DNA from 4 places in the Roseibium sp. R5 genome. Region 4 is predicted to be linked to each of the others. Evidence: predicted binding sites of a transcription regulator. Region 4 holds the regulator's gene; each other region holds the start of a gene.
What was found. Region 4 encodes LexA, which represses DNA repair genes until DNA is damaged. Its sites were predicted from a motif close to TGTTCNNNNTGTGTTCNG; they were not measured.
Positions count from the first base shown of each region.

Region 1: the regulator LexA is predicted to act here: its motif matches at 2,459-2,476, upstream of parE (DNA topoisomerase IV subunit B).
Region 2: the regulator LexA is predicted to act here: its motif matches at 1,843-1,860, upstream of AC0J4F_RS06575 (helicase-related protein).
Region 3: the regulator LexA is predicted to act here: its motif matches at 4,264-4,281, upstream of recA (recombinase RecA).

Region 1 is NZ_CM146910.1:3,529,523-3,536,995, forward strand. Features, by position in the region: gene parE (DNA topoisomerase IV subunit B) at 291-2,366, opposite strand; gene AC0J4F_RS16615 (tetratricopeptide repeat protein) at 2,962-3,819, shown strand; gene AC0J4F_RS16620 (hypothetical protein) at 3,971-4,114, shown strand; gene xth (exodeoxyribonuclease III) at 4,419-5,201, opposite strand; gene AC0J4F_RS16630 (HesB/IscA family protein) at 5,337-5,678, opposite strand; gene AC0J4F_RS16635 (deoxyguanosinetriphosphate triphosphohydrolase) at 5,808-7,046, shown strand; gene argS (arginine--tRNA ligase) at 7,145-7,473, shown strand, end outside.
Region 2 is NZ_CM146910.1:1,415,253-1,422,725, forward strand. Features, by position in the region: gene AC0J4F_RS06575 (helicase-related protein) at 1-1,661, opposite strand, end outside; gene pyc (pyruvate carboxylase) at 2,486-5,926, shown strand; gene AC0J4F_RS06585 (glutamine amidotransferase) at 5,981-6,736, opposite strand; gene AC0J4F_RS06590 (tellurite resistance TerB family protein) at 6,830-7,303, opposite strand.
Region 3 is NZ_CM146910.1:2,814,326-2,821,798, forward strand. Features, by position in the region: gene AC0J4F_RS13100 (DUF3772 domain-containing protein) at 1-2,088, shown strand, start outside; gene AC0J4F_RS13105 (pseudouridine-5'-phosphate glycosidase) at 2,096-3,034, opposite strand; gene AC0J4F_RS13110 (PfkB family carbohydrate kinase) at 3,135-4,073, opposite strand; gene recA (recombinase RecA) at 4,400-5,467, shown strand; gene alaS (alanine--tRNA ligase) at 5,778-7,473, shown strand, end outside.
Region 4 is NZ_CM146910.1:3,925,890-3,933,362, forward strand. Features, by position in the region: gene AC0J4F_RS18345 (IS1595 family transposase) at 6-896, shown strand; gene AC0J4F_RS18350 (hypothetical protein) at 935-1,414, opposite strand; one part of gene AC0J4F_RS18355 (IS3 family transposase) at 1,726-2,624, opposite strand; one part of gene AC0J4F_RS18355 (IS3 family transposase) at 2,624-2,915, opposite strand; gene AC0J4F_RS18360 (hypothetical protein) at 2,993-3,412, opposite strand; gene lexA (transcriptional repressor LexA) at 3,865-4,578, shown strand; gene AC0J4F_RS18370 (ComEC/Rec2 family competence protein) at 4,648-7,140, opposite strand; gene gltX (glutamate--tRNA ligase) at 7,275-7,473, shown strand, end outside.

The DNA.
Region 1 (7,473 bases), 400 kb from region 4:
AGCTCGTCCTGAACTGCCCTTCGCCGATTTGGCCACACCCTACATTTGTTCGCTGGTGAGTCAATGCATTGGTGAGGTTAAATATCAGAAATGTTCAGTATTTCTCTTGTCGTTTTGCCAACTCAGTTAATGGTTGGTCCGAAATCATGCGCAATAAAACTAGGTGTATGAGTGATCATACGCATAAAACTTCTACATCGCATGATTTCGTTGGCATTTAAGTTAAATGCGACTTGAATGCCTATCTTCCCATAACACTTTGAATCAATTGGGGTCTGCCCGCCTGAGCCTTAGATATCAAGGTCGTCGGCAAATTCAGCATTGTCCTGGATGAACCGGAAACGGGCTTCGGGTTTGTTGCCCATGAGCCGTTCAACTGTGTCATTGGTATCCGCAATGGCAAACTCGTCCACGCTGACTTTTAGAAGGGACCGCTTGGATGGATCCATAGTGGTTTCCTTCAGCTGAGCGGGCAGCATCTCGCCAAGACCCTTGAAGCGGCCGATTTCAACCTTCGATTTGCCCTTAAAGGCGCTGGCCAAAAGTTCGTCCTTGTGCATGTCGTCGCGTGCGTAGAGGGTCTTTCCGCCTTGGCTCAAGCGATAGAGTGGTGGCACCGCAAGATAGAGATGACCACCGCGGATCAGTTCCGGCATTTCACGATAGAAGAACGTGATCAACAGAGAAGCGATATGCGCGCCGTCCACGTCCGCATCGGTCATGATGACGATTTTCTCGTAGCGCAGATCCTTTTCGGCGTAGCTGGAGCGGGTCCCGCAGCCGAGCGCTTGAATGAGGTCCGCAAGCTGCTGATTGGCGACCAGCTTGTCGCGGCCAGCATTGGCGACGTTGAGGATCTTGCCGCGCAGCGGCAAAACGGCCTGGTTGGCGCGGTTTCGAGCTTGTTTTGCAGATCCGCCCGCCGAGTCGCCCTCAACGATAAAGAGTTCCGTTCCCTCCGACTGGCTGGTCGAGCAATCCGCGAGCTTTCCAGGGAGACGAAGCTTGCGCACGGCCGTCTTGCGGGCCACGTCTTTTTCCTGGCGGCGCCGAAGGCGTTCTTCGGCACGGTCGATCACCCATTCCAAGAGCTTGTTGGCTTGATTGGGCGAGGCGGTCAGCCAGTGATCAAAGGCATCGCGAACCGCCGTCTCGGCAACGCGTGTTGCTTCGTTGGTAGCCAGTTTGTCTTTGGTCTGGCCAACAAATTCGGGTTCCCGGATGAAGACCGAGAGCATCCCGCCGGCAGATGTCATGACGTCATCACCGGTAATGATCGAGGCCTTCTTGTTGTTGACCAGTTCACCGTAGGCTTTCAGGCCCCGCAGGAGCGCATAGCGGAAACCGGCCTCGTGCGTGCCGCCCTCCGGGGTTGGGACGGTGTTACAGTAGGAATTGATGAACCCGTCGCCTGCAAACCAGCTGACGGCCCATTCGACCGATCCATGTTTGCCGGTCTTGTCGGTCCGGCCCGAAAAGACTTCCTCGACCACCCGCCGTTCCTTGCCGAGCCGTTCTTCCAGAAAGTCCCGCAGGCCGCCGGGGAAGTGGAAGGCGGCCTCTGCCGGGGTTTCGTCCTTCTCTGAAATCAATTCTGGAGCGCAGTGCCAGCGGATTTCGACGCCGCCAAAGAGATAGGCTTTCGAGCGCGCCATCTTGAGCAAGCGCGCCGGCTGGAATTTCGCACCCTTTCCGAAAATCGTCTCGTCCGGCTTGAATCGGACCATCGTTCCGCGGCGGTTTTGAGTATCGCCAATATGCTCCAGCGGTCCTTGCGGGTGACCGCGACGAAAGATTTGACGATAGAGCTTACGGCTTCGGGCCACTTCGACAACCAGTTCGTCCGACAGGGCATTAACGACGGACACGCCAACGCCGTGCAAACCACCGGACGTTTCATAGACTTTGCTGTCGAATTTACCGCCGGCATGCAGGGTCGTCATGATGACTTCCAGAGCCGACTTGTCCTTGAACTTCGGATGCGGATCGACCGGGATGCCGCGGCCGTTGTCCGTAATGTTCAGGTAGCCATCCGCACCAAGGGAGACATCAATCCAGGTTGCGTGTCCCGCAACGGCTTCGTCCATGGAGTTGTCGATGACTTCGGCAAAAAGGTGGTGGAGGGCCTTTTCGTCCGTGCCGCCGATGTACATACCCGGACGCCTGCGAACAGGCTCCAGTCCTTCCAAGACTTCAATATCGGCAGCTGAATAATCGCTGTTTTCGGCAGCAGCTTGTGACTTCTTTCGTGCCTCAGAGAGATCCGCAACAGGCGTTGGCGCAGGCTTGGGTGCTGGTGCCGGTTCCGATCCAACCGGATTGGAAACAGCTGCATTGCCTGCAAAAAGATCGTCTTTTCCGCTCATTGCGTATCGCCTGATGGGTACCTGGTTTTATTAAACTGCGCTGACCGCGCATCTGATCACGCCGGTCCTACACCGAATCATAGTTCAGTTTGAAGTACAAACATAGAACAGCCAAGGAAATTGGCCAAAAGCGCCCGTTTTCCCCAGCGTTGACGCTAATTGGCATCACTCGAGGCCTTTTGAAGATATGGAAACCGATCGTCAACCTGCGTGTGTTTCGATTGGGTCTGAGGAGGGGCGGCAAATTGTGCCTATTCAGCAACACTTGGCGGCAAAGTATTGCGGTGCCTTCATGGAGCCGCTTGATGCCCATGTTCGGCCATGATTGCGGTACACGAGTGGATCAACACGTAGCGCTCGGCACAAAAACAGATGCCAGGTTGCGCGATGGTTCAATGCGTTACGGCGGTTTTGCTGGGGCAGGGCGCGCAGCCCAACTAAGGCCAGATTGATCGCTCACATTTGGGACATCACGCAATCGTTTCAAGACGCATGGTGAGGTGTCAAACATTCAAGCATCAGCTTGGTGTAACAGATGAATGGGATATGTGCCCGTGACGATGGATATCGTTCGCGGGAGAATAGTGTGAACGGGATGTACAGCAAGAAGACACATCGTCAGCACTTAAGCGTCAGCGGGGCCGTTGTCGGCGTGCTCGCCTTGATGATGGCAACAGTGCCGTCAGAGGCGTTTGACGGCCAGCCGGCTGCGCCCGGACCGATCAATCCGTCAACCATGTCGCCCAATGAAGCTCTGCGCACTGGTGCCCGCCAGTATTACTCTGGTGATAAAACAGCAGCGATCTCGTCTTTGAAATATGCCGCAGAAAACGGGCAGACCATGGCTGCCTGGAAGCTTGGTGACATGTACGCCAAGGGCGACGGTGTGCAGGAAGATGACTACAAGGCCTTTCAATATTATAGCCAGATTGTCCGGGATCACGGCAATGACAGCCCGGATTCCCCGGATGCACCTTTTGTCTCCAGCGCCTTCGTAGCACTTGGCTCTTATTATCTGAGCGGCATCGATGGCGCCGTCATCAAAGATGAAGGACAAGCCCGCAGGATCTTTACCCACGCGGCATCTTATTACGGGGATGCAGCCGCCCAGTTTCATCTTGGGGAAATGTACCGGGAGACCAACAGCCGGATGGCGGTGCGCTGGTATAATCTTGCTGCGCTCAAAGGCCATGTCGGTGCTCAGGCCAAACTCGGCGAAACACTTTACTCTCTTGGATCTTCAGACAAGAAAAAAGCTCGTGGTTTGATGTGGTTGACTGTTGCCCGTAAACAAGCAACCGGCCAGGACACAACCTGGATCAACAACCTGCATGAGCAGTATTTTGCCGTCGCGCCGGAACCGGTTCGTGCAGAAGCACGGTCCCTGGCTGATACATGGATCGAAAACAACCGTCCGGATATGCTGACGGCTCAGCAGGTTCCAACGCAGTAATTTGCGCAACGCGGCTTTGACCGCGTGAAGCCCTCCCGACACACAGCAACGACGTTGTAAGACAATAACGCACGCTTTCTGCAGGCGGTGCCCAATCGCTGTTAATCAAAGGATCGGTGTATCCGCCAAATCGTCCGGTGACGCCTGTTGAATGGGCGATACCTCCGGAATCTCCAGGGCTTGCGGGCAGGGGGCGTTGCTCATCTTCCAGGACGTATTGTTCAGAACCATCGAACATGTCGCCATTTTGGGGCTGGAGCCGCTGGACAAGCAGATGGAGTCGCCGATGCTGTAGTCCTCACCCTGATAGCGGCACGTGCAAGGCACATTCGGTTTTGCCGTCTCTTGCGCTTGAGCTTCATTTGAAACGTATTGAGAACCGCTCGACAAGAGCGCCACAGTCAACGCGGCAAAGAGGTTTGGGGAGCGCAGCTTGAAACTGCGCCAGGAGAAAAACCCGCTTTTCGCCGGTGCGGGCCAGTGGCCTTGGTCTTTTATCCCATTAATGAAAATATAGCATGCCGGCGAAGGATCGCAAACGGCATAGACCAGCCAGTTTCTTCAATGCAGTGGATATAAAGGCACCGGGGCATCGGCATTCAGGCGGCGAGTTTAACCCACACGGGAACATGGTCGGACGGCTTTTCCCAGCCGCGAACATGTTTGTCGATCCCGCAGCCGAGCATTTTGTCGTTCGCCTGCGGCGACATCAAAATGTGATCAATGCGGATGCCGTTGTTTTTCTGCCAGGCTCCGGCCTGATAGTCCCAAAAGGTGAACGTTTCCGGAGCTTCGGTGCAAGCCCGGATGGCTTCGGTCATGCCAAGATGCGTAAGGGCGTGGAATTTCTGCCGGCTTTCGGGTTGGAACAGAGCATCGTCCGTCCAGTTTTCCGGATTTTTCGCATCGATCGGATCCGGGATGACATTGTAGTCGCCCAGGAGAATGAAGGGCACTTCTTCAGCAAGCCGCTTTTCTGCATGGATCAGCAACCGGTCCATCCAGCCGAGTTTGTAGGGAAATTTTTCGGTCCCAAGCGGGTTGCCGTTGGGCAGGTAGAGGCAACCGAAGCGGACAACGCCGTCTCCGTTGGTCACTGTTGCTTCGATATAGCGTGCCTGTTCGTCGTCGTCGTTTCCTGGAAGCCGCCGTTCAACGTCTTCCAGAGGCGTTTTTGAGAGGATGGCAACGCCGTTGAAGCCTTTTTGCCCATGAGTTTCGACATTATAGCCGAGATCTTCAATCGGCTGGCGCGGAAAGTTTTCGTCGACCGACTTGATCTCCTGCAAACAAGCAACATCGGGCGAGGCTTCTTTCAGCCATTCCTGCACTGTTTCTAACCGTGCCTTGACGCCGTTGATGTTCCAGGTGGCAATTTTCATCACAAGTCTCCGCCGCTCTCTGCGCCGCATCATATGCGAAGGAGATCGTTTGTCGCCCACGTTCTGAACATATGCCCAGCCATTAACATCTGACCGGTTCGGTCTCTGAGCAAACAGCTTTGTTCAGGCAGGCTTTTAGATCGTGAAGCTCGTGCCGCAGCCGCAACCGGCAACTGCATGCGGATTGTTGATCTGGAAGGCCTGACCGATCAGATCGTCCACGAAGTCGATCTCGGATCCGCCCATGTATTGTAAGGAGATGGAATCGATCAGCACCGTCGCGCCGAATTTCTCGATTACCAGATCATCATCTTCTTGTGCGCCGACCACATCGTATTTGTATTGCAGGCCCGAGCATCCGCCGCCCTCCACGCTAACGCGCAGCATGCTGCCGGCAGCCTCTCCCGACAAAATCTTCGCAATGCGCTTGGCAGCGCGATCACTGACTGTTACTCGATTTTCAAGCGTTTCGGTCATCTTCTACTGACTCGCTGTGTCTGCGCCAATGTTAGCGCGACAAAATTGACTTAACCCGATAGTTAAGATCTCGAAGCACAAGCGTCAATAACTGGGCCAGTACCGGTGCGTTATTCAAGGGGACGGGCAGTGAACGACAATTGGAAGAAAATCCAGGCAGACATCGGGTACGGGGCGCAATCCCTTGCAGTTTATGCTCAAAACCCGTTCAAGAGCAGGGGGCGCCACTTTCCGGAGCCTGAAAGCCCGACCCGGACACCTTTCCAGCGCGATCGGGACCGGATCATCCATTCCTCGGCCTTTCGGCGACTCAAGCACAAGACACAGGTCTTTGTGTATCACGAGGGAGATCACTTCCGCACGCGTTTGACGCACACGATTGAGGTCTCCCAGATCGCCCGGTCGCTCGCCCGAGCGCTGCGGCTGGATGAGGATCTCGCAGAGTGTCTTGCACTTGCACATGACCTTGGACACACACCTTTCGGCCATGAGGGCGAGGATGTCATGCATGAATGCATGGCGCCTTTTGGTGGATTTGACCACAACGCCCAGTCCTTGCGTGTCGTAACGCATCTAGAGCACCGCTATGCGGAGTTCGATGGGTTGAACCTTGCGTGGGAAACTCTGGAAGGCCTCGTCAAACACAACGGTCCCTTGGTGGATGAAACAGGTGCGCCGCTGGGTAAGTTCAAGGATGGCGAATTGCCCTTTGCGATCCGGGAGTATCAGAAACAGCAGGATCTGATGCTTGGAACCTGGCCGAGTGCTGAGGCACAAGCTGCTGCGATTGCAGATGATATCGCTTACGACGCGCATGATCTTGACGATGGACTTCGGGCTGGCCTGTTCGCGATCGACGACATGCGGGAAGTTCCGTTTCTGGCAGATATTCTCGCGGAAGTGGACCACAAGTATCCAGGCCTTGAAGAAACGCGGCGGATCCATGAGATCGTCCGCCGCAGCATTACCCGGATGGTGGAAGACGTTATTCAGGAGGGCGTGCGCAATATCAGCGAGTTAGATCCGCAAAGCGTTGAGGATGTGCGTTCGGCTGGAAAGTGTCTGGTCGGGTTTTCGCCAGCCATGACAGCGGCCGAAAAGGAAGTGAAACGGTTCTTGTTCGCACGGGTCTACCGCCATGAGGATGTTTTGTCGGTCCGCCGTCTTGTTGCCCGAGTCGTCAGGGATCTATTTGCTCGTCTTCTTGCCGAGCCGGACCTGATGCCGGCTCCTTGGGACAAGGGCTTGGAGAGCCTTGACGAGACCAGCAGAGCCCGGCGCGTATGTGATTATATCGCTGGCATGACTGATCGTTATGCGATCGAAGAACACCGCAGACTGTTTGACGACACACCGGATTTGGGGTAGGCGCAGGGTCAAAATCGGATCCCCGCCGCGCCAGAGGGCTTCTCGCTGGCGCGTGCGGGGCCGTTGTGTTTGAAGTTTCAACCCTGACCGGTGCCTGAATGAACATCTTTGCCGTGTTCACGCAACGCGTGAAAAAATGCCTCGAAGCGCTTGAGTTAAAAGGACCGGATGGCAATGCGCCAGATCTGTCCCGCGTTGTCGTCGAGGCACCTCGGGATCCTGCTCATGGGGACTTTGCAACCAACGCGGCAATGGTTCTTGCTAAGCCGCTTGGCATGAAACCGCGTGATCTGGCGGAGCGTTTGGTTGCCGAACTCTCAAAAGACCCGGAAATTACCGAAACCACGGTTGCAGGTCCTGGATTTATCAATCTGCGGGTCGACCAGAGTGTCTGGCAGAAGATACTTGGGAGCATTCTTGCGGAAGG
Region 2 (7,473 bases), 2.5 Mb from region 4:
CCAAGCTTTTCCGCACGGGATTCGATTTCCGTGGTCAGGGCTTTTTGTGCGGCAGCACGGACCGTTTTTCCGTCCGGGCCTTCGGCCGCCGCATCAGGGGCAAACCGGAAGCCAAGCAGATTTCCGATGTGCTGACCTTCGACGAGCACATCCCCACTCGATGTAATTTCCGCTTCCAGCATTGCGTTCTCTCTCAAACGTCGCATCAATACACTTGTCCGCCGATCCACGAACCGCTGTGTCAGCCGGTCGTGAAGGGCGTCAGATAGTTTGTCTTCTATGCCGCGGGTCACGTCCTGCCAATGGGCCGGATCGGCCAGCCAGTCAGGGCGGTTCGCAACATACGTCCAGGTCCGGATGTGAGCGATCCGGTTCGCGAGTGTGTCGATATCACCATCTACACGGTCTGCGAAGGCCAATTGACGGGAGAACCAGTCATCTTCAATCGCATTGTGGCGCATCAGGTGGTTGTAAATGGTTGCCAGAAGGTCCCCATGATTGGCCGGGGCGATCTTCCGGTAATCGGGGACCTGACACACATCCCATAGCAGTTCTACTGATTTTGCGCCCTTTGCCATGTCAGAAATTGCGCTATCGCGCAATAAATGTTCAAGCGCCGTGATGTCGTCGCCTGTAGGCGCGCGGGCCAAACCCTCTTCCCGAGGCGGCAAGTCAAGGCTGCGGCGCAATGCATTGGTGGATGAAAAATCCAAAGCACTGTTGCGCCATTGCAGCACTTTCAGGCTGTCAAAATGGTGGCTTTCGATCTGTTCGATCAAATCATCGTCCAGCGGATCGACGCGGCCGGTGACCCCAAAGGTGCCGTCTTTTGTGTGGCGACCGGCCCGTCCGGCGATCTGACCCATTTCCGAAGGCGTCAGCTGGCGATACTGATACCCGTCGTATTTCCGGTTGCCGGCAAAGGCGATGTGATGGACATCCAGATTCAGGCCCATGCCGATTGCGTCAGTTGCTACCAGATGATCGACATCGCCGTTCTGGAACAGGTCGACCTGCGCATTCCGGGTTCTTGGGCTCAGCGAGCCAAGGACGACCGCCGCTCCGCCCCGCTGGCGGCGCAAAAGTTCGGCGATCGAGTAAACCTCATCGGATGAAAACGCGACGATTGCTGATCGTGCGGGCAGGCGGGAGACCTTTTTCGATCCGGCATAGGAGAGGATCGACATGCGCGGACGGGTGACAACATTCAGCCCCGGGATCAGCCTTTCAAGAAGCGGGCGTGCTGTGGCAGATCCCAAAAGGAGTGTTTCGGAGCGGCCGCGCAAGTTCAGGATCCTGTCCGTGAAGACGTGGCCGCGGTCGAGATTGCCGGCCAGCTGCACTTCGTCGATAGCAACAAACTCGGTGTTCAGATCGAGTGGCATTGCCTCAACCGTGGACACCCAGAACCGCGGCTGTTTCGGAATGATCTTCTCTTCGCCGGTGATCAAGGCAACGGCATCGGTTCCGGCGCGTTCGGCAATCCGCCCATAAACCTCCCGTGCCAAGAGCCGCAACGGCAGACCGATCAAGCCCGACGGCTGCGCCAGCATGCGCTCGATCGCAAGGTGCGTCTTGCCGGTGTTGGTTGGCCCAAGCACGGCTGTGACCGTGCGGGAGCGGGCGCTCGGCGGTAATTGCAGGGTTTGGGGGCGGGACATAGAGGTGATGCGGTCAGAAATCTCAGTGTTTGGCGCGCCGTTCTGGCGGCCTGCTCTCCCAAGGCACATGCCCTGAACTCGGATGCGCGTGTCTAGCATAGGGGTTGTGGCTCTGTCCTGCCCTTTTTCGACGCGCTCTCGCTATTCCTTCGTTGGATCAATGTGTATCTAGAAAGTTGTGGAGAACGACTCTGGAACAAACCGAAACCGAATCGCGGACTCTTGGGGATTCAGGATTTGTTCCCTACGAAATGTGGATTTGAATCCATCTTTCAGTACGAAATGCTGAATCTGCTCAGGGATTTGCGCCAAATCACCTTGAGTCTGAATTTTGGGGCAAAAAGCCTGTCAATCTCCAAACCAAAAAAAGATTCGTTTTTTGGGCATGCTGCGCCTTTCGCCATTAACCATGGACACATGCAGAACGAATCGCTGACGAATCGGTGTTTTGATCATGTTTTTGATTTGTTCCTACCCGATCTGGTAGGTTGTCTTCTCGAAAGACCAATTGGGCGCCTAAAAAATCTCCCGGGTGTTTACGATTTTCCGCGTCGGTGACGGGAGAGTGTTTCAGATTGGGGCGTGGTTTGGCGCTCGCACTGCGAAGTGAGGCGGGCCGCCAGCAGAAAAATCTCCCATAAGTGCTCATCCCCTGGCGTAGGATTTGTGCCCATTTTTCCAACGTTTATCGCCGTCAGAGCAAAAATATTTCACTTTCTGGAAAAAGGACAAGCATGCTGCCCCTTTTCAATTGGCTTCGACGTAAGTAGAAATCTTGCCGAAATGTGCCTTGCATGTTGCGGATTATTAGGGGGAGTGGGCGTTTGGCGATAAGAAAAATTCTCGTTGCGAACCGGTCTGAAATTGCAATCCGGGTTTTCCGGGCTGCCAACGAACTCGGTCTGAAGACCGTTGCGATCTATGCCGAGCAAGACAAACTGGCTCTGCATCGGTTCAAGGCCGATGAGGCGTATCAGGTCGGCAAGGGGCTTGGCCCGATCGAGGCCTATCTGTCCATCGACGAGATTATTCGTGTTGCCAAACATTCCGGCGCTGATGCCATCCACCCGGGCTACGGCCTGTTGTCGGAAAGCCCGGAATTCGTGGACGCCTGCGAAACGGCCGGGATCACCTTTATCGGACCGAAATCCGAGACAATGCGCCGTCTGGGCAACAAGGTGGCCGCCCGCAACCTGGCAATCGAGGCTGGCGTGCCGGTCATGCCGGCAACGGACCCGCTTCCTGACGATTTGAATGAGATCAAGAAACAAGCTCTGGAGATCGGCTACCCGGTGATGCTGAAAGCGTCCTGGGGCGGCGGTGGCCGGGGCATGCGCGTCATTCCGGATGAAGCGACCCTTGAAAAGGAAGTGCTGGCTGCCAAGCGGGAAGCCAAGGCCGCCTTCGGCAAGGACGAGATTTATCTGGAGAAACTGGTTCAACGGGCGCGCCACGTCGAAGTCCAGATCCTTGGGGACGGTGAAACCGTTGTTCATCTCTTCGAGCGGGATTGCTCGATCCAGCGGCGCCACCAGAAGGTGGTCGAGCGGGCACCAGCGCCTTATCTCGATAATGCCAAGCGCACAGAGCTTTGCGAATACGGTCTGAAAATTGGCCGGGCGGTGAACTATCGCGGCGCGGGCACTGTCGAGTTCTTGATGGATGCAGACACGGGCGCGATCTATTTCATCGAGGTCAATCCCCGGGTGCAGGTCGAGCACACGGTGACCGAGGAAGTCACCGGCATCGATATCGTCCAGGCACAGATCCACATCGCCGATGGTGAAAAGATCGGAACGCCGGAGAGCGGTGTCCCGGCGCAGGAGAACATTCGCCTCAACGGTCATGCGCTGCAATGCCGGATCACCACGGAAGATCCGGAGCAGAACTTCATTCCGGATTATGGCCGCATCACCGCGTATCGCGGCGCGACCGGCTTCGGTATTCGCCTCGATGGCGGGACCGCCTATTCAGGGGCGGTGATCACCCGGTTCTATGATCCGCTTCTTGAAAAAGTGACGGCCTGGGCGCCAACGGCCGAAGATGCGCGCAAACGCATGGACCGCGCCTTGCGTGAGTTCCGGATCCGCGGTGTTGCGACTAATCTGGTGTTTTTGGAAAATATCATCGATCACGCCGATTTCCGCGCCCAAACCTATACGACGCGCTTCATCGACGACACACCTGCGCTGTTTGAACAAACAAAGCGACAAGACCGGGCAACCAAGCTGTTGACCTATATTGCTGATGTCTCGGTCAATGGACATCCGGAAACCAAGGACCGGGTCCGGCCGGTGAAGGATGCGGCTGCTCCAGTCGTGCCGGATTTCGGCGACGACAAGCCCAAGGGTACGCGCCAATTGCTGGACGAGCTTGGTCCGAAAGGCTTTGCCGAGTGGATGAAGTCGGAAAAACGGGCGCTTCTCACCGACACGACGATGCGTGATGGCCACCAGTCGCTGCTGGCGACGCGCATGCGCTCCCACGACATTGTCAACATCGCTGATGCTTATGCGACCGGTCTGCCGACGCTCTTTTCCCTGGAATGCTGGGGCGGTGCGACCTTCGACGTGTCCATGCGATTCTTGACGGAAAGCCCCTGGGAACGGCTGCATCAGATCCGCTTACGTGCGCCGAATATCCTGCTTCAGATGCTGCTGCGGGGCTCCAACGGGGTTGGTTACACAAACTATCCGGACAATGTGGTCAAGTTCTTCGTCCATCAGGCGGCCGAAAACGGCGTGGATCTCTTCCGCGTCTTTGACTGCTTGAACTGGGTTGAGAACATGCGCGTTTCCATGGATGCGGTCCAGGAAACCGGAAAACTCTGCGAGGGCGTGCTTTGCTACACTGGCGATATGCTGGACAGTGCGCGTCCGAAATATGATTTGAAATACTACGTCAATCTGGCGAAGGAACTGGAAGCAGCCGGTGCCCATATCCTCGGCATCAAGGACATGGCAGGGTTGTTGAAGCCGCAGGCGGCCAAGATCCTGGTGAAAGCGCTGAAAGAAGAGGTCGGCCTGCCGATCCACTTCCATACCCATGACACCTCCGGCATTGCGGCCTCCACCATTTTGGCAGCCGTCGAAGCCGGGGTCGATGCAGTCGATGCGGCCATGGATGCGTTGTCCGGTCTGACGTCGCAGCCGTGCCTTGGATCTATTGTGGAGGCGCTGCGGGGCACGGATCGGGATACGGGCCTTGATGCGGCGACAATCCGCCAGATCTCCTTCTATTGGGAAGCCGTTCGCGCGCAATACCGGGCCTTTGAAAGCGACCTTCGCTCTGGAGCTTCAGAGGTTTACCTCCACGAAATGCCAGGCGGCCAGTTCACCAACCTGAAGGAACAGGCACGGTCCCTCGGCCTGGAAACCCGCTGGCACGAAGTTGCGCAAGCGTATGCCGATGCCAACCAGATGTTTGGCGACATCGTCAAGGTAACGCCATCCTCCAAGGTTGTTGGCGACATGGCGCTGATGATGGTGAGCCAGGGGCTCAGCGTTGCCGATGTTGAAGACCCGGCCAAGGATGTTGCCTTCCCGGACAGTGTTGTGAAGATGCTGCACGGTGATCTCGGGCAGTCTCCGGGCGGATGGCCGAAGGCAATTCAGGAAAAGGCGCTGAAAGGGGAAAAGCCGATTACCGTTCGCCCTGGGTCCCTGCTGGAAGAGGCAGACCTTGAAGCTGAACGGGCAGCCGCCGCGACCGCAACGGGTCATGACATCGATGATACGGAGCTGGCATCCTATCTGATGTACCCGAAGGTGTTCACCGACTTCGACAAGGCGCAGCAGCAATATGGACCGACTTCCGTGCTGCCGACGCCGGTCTATTTCTACGGTCTTGAATCAGGCGACGAGATCTTTGTTGATCTGGAGCCAGGTAAAACGCTTGTGGTCCGCTGTCAGGCGATCGGCGAAACCGATGAGAAGGGCGAAAAGAAAGTCTTCTTCGAGCTCAACGGCCAGCCGCGCAACGTCAAGGTTCCGGACCGGGCGCATGGTGCTGTCGGGGCTGCTGCCATGCGCAAGGCCGAAGACGGCAATGCGGCCCATGTTGGTGCACCAATGCCGGGCGTCATCTCCACGGTTGCGATTGCTGCCGGACAGGAGGTTAAGGCCGGAGATGTGCTCGTCTCGATCGAAGCCATGAAGATGGAAACCGCCCTTCACGCCGAGCGCGATGGCAAGGTCTCCGAAGTGCTCGTCACGCCAGGTGCCCAGATCGACGCCAAAGACCTCCTGGTGGTGTTCGAGGCATAAATAAAGGGCCGCGCAAGCGGCCCTTTTACTCCTCAAAGCGATGCAAAGAGCGGCTTACTCGGCTGCTTTTAAGCGGTTGTGCTGAACAGGGGCTTCGGCGGTGCCGATCCAAAGGTCCAGAAACCGGTCCAGCCAGGCGCGAACCGCGGTGTCGTAGACGAAGCGGCCAGCAAAATGGTCGCGGCGTTGCTGTGCGCCGGGCAGTTCCATCCTCGGAGCGCCCTTTGTGGTCCATTTCACCATCATCTGGTGGGTGAGTTCCGGGTGGAACTGAATCCCGTATGCCGCCGGCCCAACGCGAATGGCCTGGTTGGGATAAGTTGGGCTGGTTGCCAGCAGATCCGCGCCCGACGGCAGATTGAACCCTTCCCGGTGCCACTGGTACACTTTCTTGGGCCAATCCATCAGGTCTTTGCCCGCATCGGTTGGTTTCAGCGGGTAGTAGCCGATTTCAACCAGCTCATCCCGGTGACCGGAAACGGTGCCGCCAAGCTGCTTCACCATCATCTGCGCACCAAGGCAAATGCCGAGAAACGGCGCTTCTTCCTGAAGCGGAACCTTGATCCAGTCGATTTCCTTGTGAACGAACCCGTCCGGATCATTGGCGCTCATCGGTCCGCCAAAGATAACGGCGCCGGCATGGTCGCGCATGGTATCCGGGAGGCTGTCACCGAAGCGGGGTTTACGAATGTCGAGTGCAAAACCGCGTTTCACCAGCTCGTGCCCCACCCGTCCGGGCGAGGAATGTTCCTGGTGCAGGACAATCAGCACTTTGGGGCGATACGTTCCGTGGTTCGAAGAAAAATCCATAGATCCAATATTAGCGAGCAGCTTGAAAAAATCGAGTCTCTTGCGCGGTTTGGTTGCGCCGCGATTGTGATAAAGCCTTAAGATTTGTGAGCCTCAAGCCTCGTCAGCTTCCGGCGCGGTTTTGGCCACCTTGTGGCGCAGTGTCATCCGGTCCCGGGACGAAACTCCCAGCAGCTCGGCAACCCGCCAGATAGTGTTGTCTTCAAATTCATGCACGTGGCCGTCCGCATAAACGATTTCCCACATCATCTCGATGATGGCGAGGCGTTCTGCTTCGTCTGTCGTGCGTTTCAAAACGGAGGTGAAGCCGTAAAGGTCGACCGCCTCTTCATCGCGCTGTTTGGCCGCTGCGATCAGTTCGCTGGTCTCTTCGTCCGAGAGCTCATAACGCGCCTGCAGGATCTGCCGAAGTTTCTCGCTTTCGCTGTCTTCGATGATGCCGTCGATGTCTACCAGGTGAAACAGCAGTGCGGCTGCTGCGAGCCGCTTGTCGTCCTCGGCAAATGTTTTCTTGCCACTGTCTCCGAACGTGATCTCCCGGACGAAACTCTTCAGCGCGTTCAGCATACGGTCAGTCCCTGTTGTTTGGCCGGCGGACCAGCCATTCGGCAGTGCACTTAGGTGTACTACGTAGTCTCAAACTCTCTCTTTGCCCGACTGGGCTTATTCCATGTTTAGCATCAAACAGTTGGGAAGCGGTTTAAAACTTTTGAATAGTGCAGAAAAGTGGGTTTTGA
Region 3 (7,473 bases), 1.1 Mb from region 4:
CGCCGCGCGGAGCTGATAAATGCTGTTGCCGACGCCAACGCGCCGGTCATTCAGGCAAAAGAAATTCAATTTCGGGCCGCTGCTCTGATCCACGCCATTGATCGGCATATACGCTCCAAAACCCTCGACCAACTCACCCAGCGGTTTCCATCTCCCGTCTTTCCTTCGACCTGGAGTTCGGCGGTTGCCGAAATTCAGCAGTACCAACAACGGCTTGAGCGGGACATTCAGAACCAGCTGGCTCGGCCGAGTGTTTCCAAATCGCTCGGGCAGACGGTGCCGATTTCAATCGCACTTGTGGTTTTTGGCCTGGCCTTTTTGTTCTGGCTCCGGTTTCCGATCCATCGCTTTCTTCTGAGATTTAGCTTGCAGCAGGAAGGGGGCTTTCGGGTCATCCTGGCGGCGGTATTATACAATCTGAGTTATCTCATCTTGCCCGCGATCGGCCTGATCTCCTTCCTGGCCGTCATCCGGATCCTTGATATTCAACCCAATGCGGCCCGAACCGCACTGATCGCAGCGCCTGCGTCTGCATTGGCCGTTGTGCTTGCCATGTGGCTCGGACACACACTGTTCGCGCCGGAGCAAACCCGATGGCGTCTTTTGGATCTTGAAGAGCGAAGCGCGAAACGCGGGCTGTGGTTCTGCTTGGGTCTCGGCATTTTCCTGATGCTGGAAATCACTCTGGAAGCGCTGCAGAGGGACAATGCGTTTGGCGAAGCTGCGCTGTCTGTGATCTCGTTGCCCCTCATCGCTGCGGCGTCCATTTTTCTTTGGTCGCTCGCTGGGGTTTTGAGACCGAACACGCCCGCCGCGGATGCGGGTCAGCCTGAAGCAGAAGACCCTGACGAGGAGGATGAGGCCGGGGTGGAAGAAGCCTCAGTCAATCCGCGGGACTCCGGTTTTCTGTTTTCAATGTCCGTGCTGATGAAGGCATCCGCTGTGATTGCCTTCATTTTGACCCTGGCCGGGTATGTCTTGATGGCCCGGGCGGCAATTATCCCGATGATCGTGACACTCGCTCAACTCGGGCTTGGGTTCATGTTCTATCACCTCGCGCTTGCCTTGGTGCGGACGGCGACAAAAAGGGATGCAACGGAGCCGGTTCCCATCCTCATTTCGCTCGGCTTGATTATCGCTCTGGTCATTGTGTTTGCTCCGCTGATCGCCATGACTTGGGGCGCGCGGCCAACCGATATTGCAGATGCCTGGCGGTTGTTTATGGGGGGCGTCCAGCTGGGTGACATCCGGCTGTCTCTTGACACGCTGCTGATCTTGATCGTGGTCTTCGGTGCTGGGGTTTTGGTCACGCGCTGGCTGAAACGGCTTTTGCGGACGTCCGTTCTTCCGCAAACGCGTATGGACATCGGTGCGCAGACAGCCATCGTCACTGGAACCGGGTATGTCGGCTTGACGCTGGCGGCGTTGATTGCGGTCTCCACCGCTGGTCTCAATCTCTCCAGCCTCGCAGTGGTCGCCGGTGCGCTGTCTGTTGGCATTGGTTTTGGCCTCCAGACAATCGTCTCCAACTTTGTCTCCGGCATCATTTTGCTGGTCGAACGCCCGATCAAGGAAGGCGATTGGATCGAAGTCTCAGGGCAGTCGGGTTATGTGCGGAAAATCTCTGTTCGGTCGACGCGGATCGAAACGTTTGATCGTCACGATGTTATCATTCCGAACTCGGATCTGATTGCCGGCACGGTGCGAAACATGACCCTGAGCAACAAGACTGGCCGTCTGATTCTGCCGATCAGGGTCGCTTACGGGAGCGATCTGGAAGAAGTGAAAGAAATTCTAATTGGTGCTGCCCGGGCGCATTACACGATTGCGCGGTATCCGTATCCGTTCGTCCTGTTCATCGGGATGGGAGACAGTGCGCTCAATCTGGAATTGCGTTGCTATTTGAAGGATGTGAACAATATCCTGACCACCCAGTCGGACCTTTACTTCACGATCTACAATGAGCTTGGAAAAGCGGGCATCGAAATCCCGTTCCCGCAACAGGATATTCATTTCAGGGATATGGAAAAGCTGATTTCAGCCCTGGAAAAACGGGAAGAGGCCAATGAAACACCGGCCTCTTCGTAAAGCCTGATCAGACCAGTTCGGCGGCAATTCTTGCGGCGAGACGCGCATTGTTGTGCACCAACGCAATATTGGTGTCGAGGCTGCGGCCATTGGTGAGCTCAAGGATGTTGCCGAGGACGAATGGTGTGACGTCTTTGCCGGTCACATTCTGCTCAGCTGCTGTCTTGATGGCCGCGTCGATGAAACCTGACATTTCATCGCGGGGAATTTCATCTGTCTCCGGGACCGGGTTGGTGATCAGCACACCGCCATGATCTGCAAAGTTCTCCCGCACCTTCAAAAGCGCACCGATCTCGTTTGGCGTATCAAGACGGTAGGGAGCGCTGAGGCCGCTTTCGCGGGACCAGAAGGCCGGCAATTCGTCAGTCCCGTAGGCAACAACCGGAACGCCTTTTGTTTCCAGAACTTCAAGGGTTTTCGGAATGTCCAAAAGCGCCTTGGCGCCAGCACATACGACACAGACAGGCGTGCGGGCGAGTTCATCGAGATCCGCCGAGATATCGAAGCTTTGCTCTGCGCCCTTGTGCACACCGCCGATCCCACCGGTTGCGAAGACTTTGATGCCAGCTGCGTGCGCCGCCATCATCGTCGCGGCCACCGTTGTTGCGCCGTAGCGGCCAGTGGCAAGTGCAAAAGTGAGATCCGCCCGTGAGCACTTCATGACATCTTCGGCCTGGGCAAGCCGGTCGAGATCCGTATCGGACAGCCCGACATGGATCTTTCCGTCCATAATGGCAATCGTTGCCGGAACAGCACCGTTGTCCCGAATATCAGCTTCGACCTGCCGGGCTGTTTCCACGTTCCGCGGAAACGGCATGCCGTGAGTGATGATGGTCGATTCCAGCGCAACGAGCGGCTTGTTGGCGGCGAGCGCATCACGGACTTCGTCGCTGTAGACGATCAGGCTTTTCAAAGCGGCGGATTGGGCGGTTTGTGTCACAAGCAAAAGCCTTTTAGATGTGTGGCAAGTCGGCCGGAGCCGGGAGAATTTTGCGCCTTATAGACATTGGAATTGAAGCCGCCAAGTGCGGCATTTGTCCATCTGGTCAAATTTTATCCAGGGTTGCCAGGGCGTCCCATGATAATCCCTCTGCCAGGGCTCCGGTGCTTTTCAGTGTGATGGCGGCGACCCGAAGCCCGAGCGGAACGGCATCGTTCAAAGGATACCCCCGGCTGAGACCGGCAATTGTGCCGGCGGTCAAAGCATCTCCGGCACCGGTCACGTCAACGATTTGGGTTGCAAGGGTCTCATGGGCGGTGATTGCCTCTTCGTTGAGGACAAGCACATCGGATTTGCCATTGGTCAGGACGACGCGCCTCGCGCCGCGGCGTTGAAGGTCGCGGAGCAGGTCTTCGCTCGATGTCTCTGGGGTCTTACCGGTCATCGCGAGCGCTTCGCCGCGATTGAGCATCAGGCAATGGAGTTTCGGTAGAAGCGGCAGCAGCCGGGTGGCTTTGGCATTGGAAACAGCGTTTGCGACCAGTCTGCCTTCAGGCGCGCGATCAGAAACGGACTTCAAGAGCAGATCCGGCAGGTTTGCATCCATAAACCACAGCCCGGTTTTCAACGGTCCTGAAATTGCCACGAAGATCGGGTCAAAGAGATCAGCAGCAGCCTCACTTAACACCCTGTCATCCACGCTTGCAGCCGCGAGCGATCCGTCCGGATTGTGAAAGGCTATGTATTGACCCGTCGAAAATCCGGCACGTTCCAGAGTGTAAAGTTCGATCCCATCGGCGGTCAGTTGTTCCGATAGGCTCGCACCCGCGCCATCGGCTCCAATTGCCCCGGCGAGCCCGGTTGGAATGTCCAGCCGAACAAGTGTCCGTGCAATGTTAGTCGCAACTCCGCCGGGCTTTGCTGTCAGCTTCGCCGGTGTTGACGTTTCCGGGCAATAGACCTCGCTGCCATGGGCAAGCGTATCGTGGTGGATCGCGCCGATACACAAGACCGGTAGGGTAGAGGAAGGGGACACGTTTGTCATCATCACATCGATAAAGGCGAGGGAGTGCCATTTCAGCTTGGACGTCCCTGCAGAAAATTTGAAGACCGGCGGGCTAGCAGATCGCGTGTTTGTTCGCAACCAGCCGGCCGCTCCGTGATTCTCTCAAGATGCCCGGTCTCCGAATGTTCCAAATTTAACTTACCTTGCGTTATTCTTTAAGTGTCGATGTGAGAACATATTGGAAACAAACGGCAAAATCCAATTATATACCAATCGGTTTTGGTGACTTGAAAAATGAGAACAAAATAGGTACAAAGGAGCGGATTGAAACAGCGCGTCCATCATGGAATAAGGAGCGTTCAGCCATGTCGCAAAGTACACTTCGTCTCGTAGAAAGCAGCCAGATGGACAAGACAAAAGCGCTCGACGCAGCGCTCAGCCAGATCGAACGGGCCTTTGGCAAAGGCTCCATCATGCGAATGGGCCAGGGGCAGGCCGTGGAGGTACAATCCGTCTCCACAGGCTCGCTTGGTCTGGACATCGCCCTTGGTATTGGCGGTCTGCCGAAAGGCCGGATTGTCGAGATCTACGGACCGGAATCCTCCGGTAAGACGACACTGGCTCTGCACACGGTGGCCGAGGCACAGAAGACCGGCGGCATTTGTGCGTTCGTTGATGCCGAGCATGCGCTTGACCCGATTTATGCCCGCAAACTGGGTGTTGATATCGACAACCTGCTCATTTCCCAGCCGGATGCCGGGGAACAGGCTCTGGAAATTGCCGATACGCTTGTCCGGTCTGGTGCGATTGATGTGCTGGTCATCGATTCGGTCGCCGCGCTGACACCTAAAGCTGAGCTTGAAGGTGAGATGGGGGACAGCCTGCCGGGGATGCAGGCGCGTCTCATGAGCCAGGCCTTGCGGAAACTGACGGCGTCGATCTCCAAGTCGAATTGCATGGTGATCTTCATCAACCAGATCCGCATGAAGATCGGCGTGATGTTCGGTTCTCCGGAAACCACCACGGGCGGCAACGCCTTGAAGTTCTACGCATCCGTCCGTCTTGACATTCGCCGCATCGGCGCGATCAAGGACCGGGACGAGGTTGTGGGCAACCAGACCCGCGTCAAGGTGGTCAAAAACAAGCTTGCCCCGCCATTCCGTCAGGTCGAGTTTGACATCATTTATGGCGAAGGCGTTTCCAAGATGGGCGAGTTGATCGACCTTGGCGTCAAGGGCGGCATTGTCGAGAAGTCCGGTGCCTGGTTCTCCTATAACAGCCAACGGCTCGGTCAGGGTCGGGAAAACTCGAAGCAGTTCTTGCGCGACAACAAAGAGATCGCTGACGAGATCGAATTGGCCATCCGCCAGAACGCTGGTCTCATTGCCGAGGCCATCATCGATCCGGCAGGCGGTGAAGAAGACGACGATTAGGTTCGTGCCGTGCTGATACCGGAACCTTTCGCTTGTTGAAGCGATGGCCCGGTGTTCTAAGAAGATAAATGGCCCTCCCTGAGTTGATCCGGGAGGGCCTTTTGTCGAACAGGGGTACCTGCGTGTTTGCGTCTTCAGACGGCACTCAAAAGTTCGATCCGGACCGCAGAAACTCAGGCTGAGACCGCTGGACACACCGTGTGCCGAAAGTTAAAAGGCTGTTCCGGTGCGCAAGGAGTTTCTCTGCCACGCACCTTTGTCGATGTTTCTTTAGGACCCAGACGCGGGTCCGGATCTAAGCGAGACGTGAATGACCGGCGTAAACGAAATCCGCTCCGCATTTCTGGATTACTTCAAGGCCAACGACCACGAGGTGGTCGACTCCGGCCCGCTGGTTCCCCGCAATGATCCGACGCTGATGTTCGCGAATGCGGGCATGAACCAGTTCAAGAACGTCTTTACAGGTCTGGAGACGCGGGATTACAGCCGGGCCGTTACCGCGCAGAAGGTCGTGCGCGCAGGCGGCAAGCACAACGATCTCGACAATGTCGGTTATACGGCGCGCCACCACACATTTTTCGAAATGCTCGGTAACTTTTCCTTCGGTGACTATTTCAAGGAACGTGCGATTGAGCTGGCCTGGAACCTGATCACCAAGGAATACGGTCTTCCGAAGGACCGCCTGCTGGTGACTGTCTATGCAGAAGACGATGATGCGGCCGTGTTCTGGAAAAAGATCGCTGGTCTGTCCGATGATAAGATCATCCGCATCCCGACCTCCGACAATTTCTGGACCATGGGGGACACCGGTCCATGCGGCCCGTGTTCGGAAATCTTCTACGATCACGGCGACCACATCTGGGGCGGCCCTCCAGGAACGCCGGAAGAAGATGGGGACCGGTTCGTCGAGATCTGGAACCTCGTCTTCATGCAGTACGAGCAAACACCGGACGCGCGTCTCGATTTGCCGCGCCCGTCCATCGACACCGGCATGGGCATTGAGCGTCTTGCGACCGTTCTGCAAGGCGTCCACAACAACTATGACATCGACCTGTTCCGCGCCTTGATCTCCGCCTCGGAGCACGAAACAGGTGTTGAGGCGTCCGGTGATGCACTTTCGAGCCACCGGGTGATATCGGATCACCTGCGCTCCACCAGCTTTTTGATCGCCGACGGCGTGCTGCCGTCGAACGAGGGCCGCGGCTATGTTCTGCGCCGGATCATGCGCCGTGGCATGCGTCACGCGCACCTGTTGGGCGCGCGCGAGCCGCTGATGCACAAGTTGGTCCCGTCGCTGATCCGTGAAATGGGCAGGGCCTATCCAGAGCTGACACGGGCCGAAGCGTTGATTACCGAAACGCTGAAGCTGGAAGAAACCCGGTTCCGCAAAACGCTGGAGCGCGGCCTTGGATTGCTGGACACAGCAACCGAAGATTTGACCGCTGGTGGTCAGCTCGACGGCGAAACGGCCTTCAAGCTCTATGACACCTACGGTTTCCCACTGGATCTGACGCAGGATGCGTTGCGGGTCCGGGACATCACCGTCGATACGGACGGTTTTGATGCCGCCATGGAGCGCCAGAAAGCGGAAGCGCGTGCGGCCTGGTCCGGTTCAGGCGGTGCGGCAACCGAAGCCGTTTGGTTCGCCATGAAAGAAAAGTATGGTGCCACCGACTTCCTCGGCTATGAGACCGAGGTTGCGGAAGGTGTCATCGCGGGCTTGGCGGCAGATGACGCGGAGACCAGCGAGCTGAAAGCTGGTCAAAGCGGTTTTGTCGTTCTCAACCAGACACCGTTCTACGGTGAAAGCGGTGGTCAGGTCGGCGATACGGGTGTGATGACCGCGCCAGGTGTCAAAATCATCGTCACTGATACACAAAAGAAGGCGGACGGCCTCTTTGTGCATGTGGTGACGGTTGAAGAAGGCACCGCAACACCGGGCCTTGCCCTCGAACTCAAAGTCGATCACGATCGCCGGTCGTCTGTCCGCTCCAACCACACGGCAA
Region 4 (7,473 bases):
ATTGTATGAGCAAAACACCCAAATTACCCACTATCCGCCAGTTTCTAGACCGGTTCCCTGATGATGACACTTGCTTGGATCATTTGATGCGGACACGCTACGGCGAACGTTTCACTTGTTCGAAGTGCGAGAAGGATGCGCGTTATTACCGCGTAAAGTCACGGCGCGCTTTTGAGTGCGAGCATTGCGGCAATCAAGTCTACCCAACAGCAGGAACACCGTTTGAGAACACACGCACTCCATTGCGTGATTGGTTCCACGTCATGTTCATGTTCTGCGCCTCTCGCAACGGGGTATCGGCTAAAGAGGTTCAGCGCACTATTGGTGTTACCTACAAAACGGCTTGGCGGATGTGTAATTTAATTCGTCATTACATGGGCTATGTTGACGGCAATTCGCCACTAGGCGGCTCTGGCGGTGGCATGGTTGAAGCCGATAAGTCTTTCTTTGGCGGTTACGACAAGCGTGGAGAAGATGACAAGGTAGTTGTGCTGGGAATGACTGAACGTGGCGGCGAAACAATTACACGCGTAATTCCCGACCGTAAGGCAAAGTCCGTTATTCCGATGATTACTCGTTGGGTAAAACCCGGCTCAAGAATCGCGACCGATGAAGCTTGGGCTTTTAAGAGCCTTGATGATTTCGGTTATGATCACAGCAGCGTAAATCACAGTGACAAACAGTGGACCTACGGTGATGCGCACACGAATAACATTGAAGCATTTTGGGGTCACGTAAAGCGCTCAATCAAGGGCACCTATGTCAACGTTTCTCCGAAATGGCTTCAGACTTACCTTTGGGAGTTTGAGTTTCGCCAGAACCTTCGGAAGCATCCTCATCTAATGCTTGACCTTCTTCTGCAGGCTTTCCCCCGTCCGTCAAAGGCGGACGGGTGAGCATAGCTCCGAGAAGCTGATCAAACTTTACTTCGGTTTCACTTGCTTTTGTCATCGGACCCACCATCCTTTGGGAACTCTGGTTCAATTCTGAAAACTAATTCAGTTAAACTGATGAGGATCAGAATATGCCAAAGAAGTATTACCAAAGACGCTGAATTAAATAGTGCATCAGATATCTGAGAATTGCACACAATTGGTTTCACGATGACAACTATACCACCAGATATAAAAAGACCTATTAGCCAATAGGTTGCCTTCTTTAGATTCTGACGTGATCGAGATAAGGAATTTTTCTTGTTGTAACGCTCTTCAATTCTATTGAAAGCTAGATGTATATTTGCAACTGAAGCTAGAGTTATTGCCAATATAACTCCAAGAATGTTCAAGAACTCATGATTTACAAATTCTTTTAGGAAATCATTGCTGTCCGAAAGATACTCAGGTTTAGCAACCGACAGCACAACTAAGGCAACTGTAGTTACGAATAATACTGTATACGCAAAAGATCTGGTCATTAGAAGATCCGATCAAGTGATTGCTTTATACGCTCCCAGAAGGAAGGTGTTTCGGCTTCTGCTCCTTCAGTGTCAATTTCTTCTGAGGCCGCGTGATCATCTGAGTTGTACTTCTGACCGTCTTTAGTTTGAGCCACGATTTTCCCCCCGCCTCTTTCAACGTGCGATGCTATTTCATCAAGTTGGGAAGCTTCTGTATTTATAGCGTCGTCACTTTCCAGTTTTGTTCGCACGCGAGCAACATTTGCAGTGTCCCGCAGTTCAGTGAGCTCTGAGCTACTCCCCATCCGTTGGACAGGATCTGGCGTAATTTAAGCTACTCTCTGCACCTGCTGATCCATTGCCCGACAGGTGATGTTCACATCACCGAGAGGGAGTTGGTTTTGTTCAATGCGCTGCCAGTAGATCACGGCAGGCGGTTTGCCGCCAAGGGCGGTGTGCGGACGCTTCTGGTTGTAAAAATTCATCCATTTTCGGACACTGTCCCGGGCCTGTGAGCCGGTTTCCCAAGCGTGCAGATAAACACACTCGTATTTGAGCGTGCGCCACAGCCGCTCGACGAAGATATTGTCGAGGAACCGTCCTTTGCCGTCCATCGAGATGCGCACGCCGATCCTCCGCAGCCGGTCTGTCCATGCAAACGAGGTGAACTGCGATCCCTGGTCCGTATTCATGATTTCCGGTGCACCGAATTTGTGGACCGCCTCGTTCAACGCCTCGACGCAGAAATCGGCCTCCAGCGTATTGGAGATCCGCCAGGCCAGCACCTTGCGGGTGAACCAGTCCATGATTGCCACGAGATACAAGAACCCACGGCGCATCGGCAAATACGTGATGTCAGACGCCCAAACCTGGTTCGGCCGCTCCACCCGCAATCCCTTCAACAGATATGGCCAGATCTTGTGTCCCTTGGCCGGCCTGCTTGTATTGGGCTTCTGGTAGATCGGCATCAGACCCATAAGCCGCATCAGCCGCCGGATCCGCTTTTCGTTCACCGGATGGCCTTCGTTCTTCAAGTGCCAGGTCATCTGACGGACGCCGAAAAACGGCGTCTCAAGGAACTGCTCGTCGATCTCGCGCATCAGCGCGAGGTTCATCTCGCTCTCGCCCTTCGGCGTGTAATAGAAAGACGAGCGCGAGATCGACAGCAGAGAACACTGCTTGCCGACCGACAGTTCGGGATGTCCCAGCTCGATCATGCCGCGCCTCACTTCACGCCCCAAGGCTTGAGCTTTCTGGACAAAAAATCGTTGGCGACGGCCAGCTCCCCGATCTTGGCGTGCAGCTCCTTCACCTGGTCCTCGTCAATCTCCGGCTTTCGTTTGCCGCCACGTTCAAACACGTCCGAGGCGCCTTCCAGCAGGGCACGCTTCCATTGATGGATCATGGTCGGATGAACCCCGAAGCGGCTCGCCAGTTCCGATACCGTCTCTTCGCCCTTCAACGCTGCCAGGGCGACTTTCGCCTTGAACTCCGGCGAGTGCTGCTTGCGTTTCGACATCTCTGATCTCCTTGTTCTCGAAGACCAGCAGACAACAAATCGTAGCTTACGTCAGTGTCCTAATTTCGGGAGGTAGCTCACTCCTTCGAAAAATCGTCGGGGCTTCCAAACATATTTGGAACGGCCACATCATATGAAATGTATTTGATTTGCCCCTGATGATCAGCGGCGAAGCGTGAAAACGACCGCGCCTGAATAATAGGAAATGCATCAACAGTGAATGGTTCTTCAGGCCCTTTATCTGAGAGATATCGAGCAAGTGATGCCAGAATAGGTACAGGCTGGCCAACATCTGCTGGACGGTTTTCGAACGCAACTTTCTGCCCGTCATCATGATGACGGGGGTCGATGAGTATAAGTGATGCTTGCCAAGAATCGTGTTTAGTTGGCGCCAACCCTTCCCACGGAGCGGTCCGCTCCTTTACTTCTTTGTCGCGGGCGATCCAACCGGTTATCAAAAAGTCCGGCAATCCTGTTTTGCCACTGTCTTCTGGCACGAAAAAGAAATCATTGCTTCGATGATCAAAAGTGAATTGCTTGGAAAAAACGTCCCGAAGCCACTATTCCCTACTAAATTCTGTACCATCTACCTTTCTGCGTTCAAATGCATCCTTTTGCCGCCCCGCCTTTAGCGATAGACGGAATAAAACAACTTCATAAAGACCTCCAACACGCCTCGAGCGCATTGGAGCAGAACAACACTAAAAAGTGTAGCAGATATTTGCGGTTGAGCTGGTAATGCCGTCATAACCAATTGTAGCACCTTACACCAAATTTGAGAATCATGTTTTGTTCACACATGTCTCAAGGGATTACATTCCCTAACAGCTACAGCAGAACAGTAAGAGAACGTTTACCCTTGCAGAACACAATGAGAACAGGTAGAATGTTCTCGATTTGTACTGAGCGATTCTCAGGCGAAACCAAACTCAGGGCGAGGAACCGCAGTATGCTGACGCGCAAGCAGTACGAACTGCTCATGTTCATTCACGAGAGACTGAAGGAAACGGGGGTTCCGCCGTCTTTCGATGAAATGAAAGATGCCCTGGATCTCCGCTCAAAATCCGGCATTCACCGACTGATAACCGCCCTGGAAGAACGCGGCTTCATACGCCGGCTTCCCAACAGAGCCCGCGCCATGGAAGTGGTCCGCTTGCCGGATTCAATCGCGCCGGGCCTGGGTGCGCCGCGTCCAAGGGGGAGCTTCTCGCCAGAGGTGATTGAAGGATCGCTCGGCAAACCGGCGCCAGCCCCTGCCCCCGCGCCAGAACCTGATGCAGCATCGACGGAAATACCGGTCATGGGCCGGATTGCGGCCGGTGTTCCGATCGAGGCAATCCAGACCCACAGCCACTCCATCAGCGTCCCGCCAGAACTCCTTGGCAAGGGTGAGCATTACGCTCTGGAAGTGCGCGGGGACTCAATGATTGAGGCCGGCATTTTGGACGGCGACACCGTCTTGATCCGCCGAACAGAAAGCGCGGACAGCGGCGACATCGTCGTGGCCCTTGTGGACGATGAGGAAGCGACACTCAAACGGCTGCGTAAAAAAGGCGCGTCGATCGCGCTTGAGGCCGCCAACCCCGCCTACGAGACGCGTATTTTCGGACCGGGCCGTGTCCGTGTGCAAGGGAAACTTGTTTCCCTGTTCCGCCGATACTGAAGCTTCGAGACTGGCAGGCATTTTCAAGAGTTGCCTGCTACTGCGGGTTTGTAGGTACTACCATCAGCTCTAGTCAGCAGATGCGCGCAAGCTTGAGCGTGTGACTGTGCCTTGCTTGTGCCACGGCCGCGGAGGCGTTGGCTTGGCGTATTTGACTGATTTTATTTGCGTTTGGCAAACAGCTGCGCTGGGAGCTCTGGTCCGTGCGGGTGTGGTTTGCGGCTGCGTTATCGGCGGCAACACCTCACTCTTTCTTTGAACTGCAGATTCTATTCTCACCCCGTTTTCGATCATCTGGTCTTTTGTTGAGGTGCCTGTTCGACACGCCTGGTCCAGCCAGATGGAAATGGCACCGCGCGCCTTTCTGATATCCTGGTCGAAAACGGCTACGTTGCAGGTTTCTGGCGCGATCATATCGGTCACGATCATATCTGCCTTTTGACAATCATAAAAAAGGGCATTCCGGGTCTTCGGTAGGGCGATGGTGATTGGAATCCGCTCCTCACCAACTTCTGCCCTTGCTGCGAACGCCTGGACAACACAGCCTAAAGGGTCACAAGCGCGCTGATCGTCTTTCATCTTGTGCGATTTAATCGTCTCGACCGAAACTCCCTCCCCTTCGAACCAAGTCTCAGTGGCAAAAGAACTTCTGGCGTTGGATAACGCTAAGGTCCCGTCGATATCCCGGGCAGCCAATTGAGACCCTGCTGCCGGAATATAGACATCCGGCGGGCGCGATATTACCGCGAGCGCAATTCCGGCAGGTGCGAGACCCAAACCGATCATCCGGAAACGGCCCGGGGCGAGCAGCAGGCCAAAGAAACCGGCCAATAAAACAGCGGCAGACAGTCCGGTCAGACTTCCCATTCGGCCGAAGTCAGGCGCGATCTGTTCTGTGAACTCCGCTATCTGGATCAGCACCGCCAGACCAGCGCTCATGACCTTGAGCGGGATTGCCGCCAAACCGAACGGCATCAGGACCAGTGCCACCACGCCCATTGGCATCACGATGATCGAAAAGACCGGCATGCCCAGCATGTTGCCGACCAGTCCGAAGGGCGCGATCCGGGAAAAGTGGTATGCACCGACAATGCCGGTTGCGATCCCGGCGACGAGGGCCGTCACGAACAAACCGGTGGCCCATTTTAGTGCGCCGGACAATAACCAAGAGAGCCCGTTTGCTGATGAGACAAGCAACCTTCTTCTCTTTTGATGCGACCGCCAAAGATCATAAACGGCGACCAGTGCGATCACGGCCGCAAACGACATCTGAAAACCTGGATAAAACAGGCGCTCCGGCGCGAGTAGAAGCAAGAACAGGCCGGCGATTGCGACCGATCGCAGCGTCAAACCCCGGCGTCCGGTCATGATCCCCAAAAAAACCAACGCAATCATAATGAAGGATCTTTGCGTGGCGACTGAAGCCCCGGACAGGAGAAGATAAAAAACTGCCGCGACAAGGGCGAGAACGGCTGAAACCTTGTGGATCGGCCAGCGCAACGCAAGGCCTGGGATAAGTGCTAGGGCGCCAAGACACACAGCATAAGCACCGCCTGCAAAGAGCGCCATATGCAGGCCAGAAATTGCCAGAATATGTGCCAGGCCGGCAGCCCGAAGGCTCTCTTCGGTCTTCTCATCAATACTGCTGCGATCGCCCACCAAGAGTGCAACCGCAAGAGCCGTTTCCGGGCCTTCCGGCAAAAGCGTAGATATCCGCGCTGCCAAGTGCTGGCGCAAAGCACTTACTTTGCGAACCAGCTGCAGAACGTGAGATTTCGGAGGTCCCGCGACGATCTCTGGCGCGCCGTAACTGAAGCCGCTTGCGCCTATACCGTCAAAATAGGCGCGGAAGGAAAAGTCATATCCGCCGGGCACCACAGGACCCATAGGCGGAAACAACCGGGCCCGGACTTTGATCCAGTCGCCGGGCGCAATGCCCGTATCTGCCGGTATGCGCAGCCGGACCCGGTTTGCAAACCGCCCCTCAGTATTTTCTCTGGCATCAACTTCTCTGACGCGGACCACAAGCCGCTTGCCGGACCGGGTTTCCTGCACCTTCAGGACGTCACCGCGCAACAGAACAGTCATCGGCTCCGCCAGCCGGGGTGCGTCCACTGCAGCTGTTCGGAGTGTTGCAATGCTGAGCCCTGCAAAAAGGGCGAGCAAAAGGGTCAAAATTCGCGGCAGCCCCGTTCGGATAGCGTGGGAGCCAGCAAAACCAGCTGATAAAACGAATAGCACACCAAGAACGAGCCAACTCGGCTCCTCAGGCAACAAGCTGTAGAGGAAAATCCCGGCGCTGAAGGAAAAGCCCGTCCACAAAAGACCCTGCTTTTGCCAAAACTGCTCCCAATCGTCCGCCGTTCCCGTCCAACCGGTGCGCTGATCAATTGACCGGTCTTTGTATTCTCTCCGGGCTCTCAGAAACGCGATCCAGGGCGACGCCTCGGCGGGCAGGTGCCTGCTATCCGTGTTTGACGATATAAATGAAGGGTCACTGACCGGAGCGCCGGGGACAGCCCAGTTGTCATCATCAGCGTCTGGTTTCGCCTCCCGTGCCACCCGCGCTCCTTCTGCCGGGTTTAACGATCGCAGCAAAGCCTATTTTGCCATAGGCTTGCCTATGCTAAGACCGCGCCACTATCCGTCAGGCGCAGACCCGCGCCTCATTCTGACAGAGACTTTCAAAAAGCACCATGGCACAAGATATCGTCACGCGTTTCGCCCCATCCCCGACCGGGTTTCTCCATATTGGCGGCGCCCGCACCGCTCTCTTCAACTGGCTCTTCGCCAAGCATCACGGCGGCAAGATGCTGCTGCGCATCGAAGACACAGACCGGGCCCGCTCCACACAGGAAGCGGTCGATGCGCTGATGGATGGCCTTTCGTGGCTTG